One region of the Butyricicoccus sp. OF10-2 genome, then DNA from elsewhere that is predicted to be linked to it. Evidence: predicted binding sites of a transcription regulator. Region 1 holds the regulator's gene; the other holds the start of a gene.
The links. Region 1 encodes HrcA, which represses chaperone genes, less so after heat shock. Its sites were predicted from a motif close to TGTTAGCACTCNNNNNNNNNGAGTGCTAACA; they were not measured.
Positions count from the first base shown of each region.

Region 2: DXB00_RS03925 (co-chaperone GroES) is a predicted target of HrcA. The motif match lies at 1,070-1,100, and genes of this name have one in related genera.

Region 1 covers NZ_QUMC01000003.1:133,987-136,457, reverse strand. The annotation lists gene DXB00_RS03165 (Gfo/Idh/MocA family protein) at 1-439, opposite strand, end outside; gene hrcA (heat-inducible transcriptional repressor HrcA) at 743-1,789, shown strand; gene grpE (nucleotide exchange factor GrpE) at 1,818-2,345, shown strand; partial or broken gene dnaK (molecular chaperone DnaK) at 2,402-2,471, shown strand, end outside.
Region 2 covers NZ_QUMC01000004.1:112,478-114,948, forward strand. The annotation lists gene DXB00_RS03920 (THUMP domain-containing class I SAM-dependent RNA methyltransferase) at 1-968, shown strand, start outside; gene DXB00_RS03925 (co-chaperone GroES) at 1,143-1,427, shown strand; partial or broken gene groL (chaperonin GroEL) at 1,448-2,471, shown strand, end outside.

The DNA.
Region 1 (2,471 bases):
TGCCGATGCGGCCTGCGTTGATCTGTGCCTTTGCATCCGCATAGGACGGATCGTAGCGGCGCATAAAGCCAAGGAAGAAGATCTTGTCCTGGTGACGTTCAACAGCAGCCTCAGCGCGCTTGCACTCCTCAAGCGAGCAGCCGAGCGGCTTGTCGGTGAAAACGTGCTTGCCTGCATCGAGCGCGTACTCGATCATCCAGCAGTGCTCCGGAGAGGAGGAGACGATAACGACAGCTTCAATGTCTGCCTCATCAACCATTTTCTTGTAGTCCGTGGTGGTGTACTCCACCTTGAGGTAGTCCTTTGCCCAGTCCAGCTCCTTCTGCACGAGCGAGCAGGCAGCGACCAGCTTGCAGCCGGGAATCTTGAACGCAAGATTCTGCGCGTGTACCGAACCGAGACGGCCCAAACCAACGATGCCAACTTTGATTTCCTTCATGTTTGTTCTCCTTTTTATAGAGCGGATTTTCTCTCTACGGCAATCGAACGATTGCCTGTCTCTCTCATAATAATTTTATCACTGTGTGAACGCGAACGCAAGGAAAAACGACCAAATCAGAGCATTTTTCATACGGTGAAAATTGGCATTTCAGCACTCGGCAGACGAGTGTGATAAAATTCCGACCATCATTTCATAAATTGTTCACAAACAGCACTTGACTTTGTCCGTATGTGGTGGTAAATTAAGTTTAGCACTCGGGGAGATGGAGTGCTAACAACCGAAAGAAAGGAGTCTGCTTCGGTGGAGCTTTCGGAACGTAAAAAGCAAATACTCAAAGCCATCATCGGCGATTACATCCGCACGGCTGAACCGGTTGGCTCCAAGGCATTGACCGAGGGACACGAGCTGCCGTTCTCGTCCGCCACCATCCGCAATGAGATGAGTGAACTGGAGGACATGGGCTACCTCGAAAAGCCGCACACCTCTGCGGGGCGAATCCCCTCACCGCAGGGTTATCGACTGTATGTGGATGAACTGATGGAGCGTCCGGCCGACAATGCGGAGGACGGAAACGCACTGCAGAACAGCGTGCTTACCAAGGTACGCGAGCTTGACCACCTCATTCAGGAAGCCGGCAAGCTGCTCACCAGTCTGACGAATTACGCGTCGGTTGCTATCACACCGGCCATGACGCAGATCGCCATCCGGCAGTTTGAGATCATTGCAGTCGATAAGATGAATTTCGTAATCGTAGTAGTTACGGATTCGGGCACGGTCAAGAATAAAATGGTCCGCACGGTGGCCGAGGTCTCCAAGGATGAGGCCGAGCTGCTCACCTATGTGCTCAACCAGACGTTGACCGGACTGCCGCTCTCGAGCATCACCGCCGAGCGATTCGACATTGTGCGCCGCGCCGCGGGATTGACCGCGCTGCTCGCTCCGGTGGCCGAGTACATCGCAGAGCTGATCACCGAGCTGAGCGACCAGAAGGTTTACCTCGACGGTGCCAGCAAGCTGCTTCGTTTTCCGGAGTACCGCGATACGAAAAAGGCGCAGACGCTGCTCGATTACATGGAGGACGACCGTAAGCACCTGCTGCCGGCCACCCGCAAGATCGACGGCATCCAGTTCTTCATCGGACCGGAAAACGGTGAAAACCCGCTGAGTGAAACCTCGGCGATTTACGCAAAATACGATATCGGCAAGATCGGTCAGGGTGCGATCGGCATCGTGGGTCCGACCCGCATGGATTACGCCAAGCTGTCCGCACAGCTCAGCCGCTTTGCAAAAGGGCTGAACAAGCTGATTGCCGAGACATTTTTAGATGAAAAAGACGGAAATCATTGATTTCCTGTAAACGGAGGCACAAAACGACATGAGCAAAAAGACAAAGCCGGAGGCGGAAGAGCAGGAGCAGGTAAAGACCGAGGCTCCCGCAGAGGAGACCGCTAAGGCTGATGCAAAGCCCGCGACGGACTGGGAAGCCAAGTATAACGACTTGAACGATCGTTATCTCCGCATGGCGGCGGAGTACGACAACTTCCGCAAGCGCAGCCAGCGCGAGCGCGAGCAGGCGTACACCGATGCAGTCAGCCGCGCCGTAACCGCACTGCTGCCGACCTACGATAACCTCGAGCGGGCGCTCAAGGCAGAGACCGCCGACACCGAATATAAAAAGGGTGTCGAGCTGACCATGACGCAGCTGACCGAAAGCCTCAAGGGCATTAACGTCACCGTCATCGACGCTACCGCAGGCACCGCATTCGATCCGAACTTCCACAACGCGGTTATGCACGTTGAGGATGAAAGCCTCGGTGAGAATGTTATCGCGGAAACCTTCCAGCAGGGCTTCCAGATCGGCGATAAGGTTATTCGCCATGCGATGGTGAAGGTTGCAAACTGATTACTAACTATTAATTAAAGTAAACTAAATCCTAACTATTAAGGAGTGTATTTATTATGGGTAAGATCATTGGTATTGACCTTGGTACGACGAACTCTTGTGTATCTGTTATGGAGGGCGGCGAAG
Region 2 (2,471 bases), on a different contig from region 1:
AGTTGTTCGAGGGCGTAAAAGCACTCCCGTGGGAGCAGTTCATTTCGGCAGACGGCGCATTTCCGGTCAAGGGTCACAGTCTGGACTCCACGCTGCACTCGATTCCGGACTGCCAGAAGATCATCAAAAAGGCAGTCGTATCGCGCCTGGGCGCGAAGTACGGTCAGACCTGGTTTGATGAGATTGGTGAAAAGTATCAGATTCAGTTCGCCATCATGCACGATGTGGCTGAGCTGTACCTCGATACCTCGGGTGCCGGTCTGCACAAGCGCGGCTACCGCGCCAACAGCAATGCGGCGCCGCTTCGTGAGACGCTGGCGGCGGCTATGGTCAAGCTGGCGCGCTGGCGCGGGCGCGATCCGTTCCTCGACCCGTTCTGCGGCTCGGGCACGATCGCGATTGAGGCGGCCATGATCGCGCAGCGCCGTGCCCCCGGTCTGCTGCGCCGCTTTGACGCGGAAAGGTGGAGCTGCTTTGACAAGTCGGTCTGGCAGCAGGCGCGCGAGAGTGCGCTCGACCTTGCCCAGCCGGACGCAAAATTCGATATCGTCGGCAGCGACATTGACCCGGACTGCGTGCAGCTGTCCATCGAGAACGCGCGCAAGGCCGGTGTGGCGAACACGGTGTTCTTCGAGCGCGCGGACGCAGTAAAGCGCGATTACAGCGGTGCAGGCGTACTGTTTGCCAATCCGCCGTACGGTGAGCGTCTGCTGGACTTGCAGCAGGCGGAAAAGCTGTACGCCGACCTCGGCAGAGCGACAAAAAACAGCCCGATGAAGCAGTATCTGCTCAGTTCGGACCCGCTGTTCGAGCGCTGCTACGGCCGCAAGGCGGATAAGCGCCGCAAGCTGTACAACGGCATGATCAAGTGCGAGCTGCATATGTATTTTAAAGACCCGTCTGCATCGAACAGGGGAGAGAATAAGCACTCCGACCGACCGTCTGCTAAACGGCCTGCAAAACGCTGAGCGGTACAGGGCACTGTTCATAATTTGTTCAGAAAATTTTTGTGAAAATTCCGGATTACCCCCTTGCATATTGCGGCTCCTTGGTGTAAGATAATACTCGAAGTTAGCACTCGGGTAATTTGAGTGCTAACCCCCGACATTGTAAAATCTTATTTTTCATAGGAGGAATCCATTATGAAGCTCAAGCCCCTTTGCGACCGCGTAGTTATCAAGATGGTCGAGGCGGAGGAGACCACCGCAAGCGGCATTATTCTTACCGCATCCGCACAGGAGAAGCCCCAGGTTGCTGAAATCATCGAAGTAGGCCCGGGCGGCGTTGTTGACGGCAAGGAAATCAAGATGGAAGTTCAGAAGGGTCAGAAGGTCATCACCGGCAAGTACACCGGTACTGAGGTTAAGCTGGACGGCGAGAAGTATATCATCGTTCGTCAGAGCGACATTCTGGCAATCGTAGAGTAATTTTCAGGAGGTAATTCATCATGGCTAAGCAGCTTATTTACGGCGAGGACGCGCGCAAGGCTCTGCAGCGCGGTATTGATCAGCTCGCTGATACCGTTAAGGTAACCATCGGTCCGAAGGGCCGCAACGTTGTACTGGATAAGAAGTACGGCGGTCCGCTGATTACCAACGACGGTGTTACCATCGCTAAGGAGATCGAGCTGGACGACGCTTTCGAGAACATGGGCGCACAGCTTGTTAAGGAAGTTGCCACCAAGACCAACGACATCGCAGGCGACGGCACCACCACCGCTACCGTTCTGGCGCAGGCTTTCGTTCGTGAGGGTCTGAAGAACGTAGCAGCAGGTGCAAACCCGATGGTAATGCGCCGCGGTATCGCCAAGGCAGTCAAGGCTGCTGTTGCAGCGATTGCTGAGAACTCCAAGAAGGTTGACGGCACGAACGACATCGCACGTGTAGGCGCTATCTCCTCCAGCTCCGACGAGATCGGCACCCTGATCGCAGAGGCTATGGAGAAGGTTTCCACCGACGGCGTTATCACCGTTGAGGAGTCCAAGACCGCTGAGACCTACTCTGAGGTTGTTGAGGGCATGCAGTTCGACCGCGGTTATATCACCCCGTATATGTGCACCGACACCGAGAAGATGGAAGCAAACCTGGACGACGCTCTGGTGCTGATCACCGATAAGAAGCTGTCCAACATTCAGGAGCTGCTGCCGATCCTCGAGCAGGTTGTTAAGGCTGGCAAGAAGCTGCTGCTCATCGCTGAGGACGTTGAGGGCGAGGCTCTGTCCACCCTGATCGTAAACCGTCTGCGCGGCACCTTCACCTGCGTAGCTGTTAAGGCTCCGGGCTTTGGCGATCGCCGCAAGGATATGCTCCGCGACATCGCAATCCTGACCGGCGGTACCGTAATCTCCGAGGAGGTTGGTATCGAGCTGAAGGACGCTACCATGGATATGCTGGGTTCTGCCCGTCAGATCAAGGTAACCAAGGAGAACACCACCATCGTTGACGGTGCTGGCGACAAGCAGGCTATCGCAA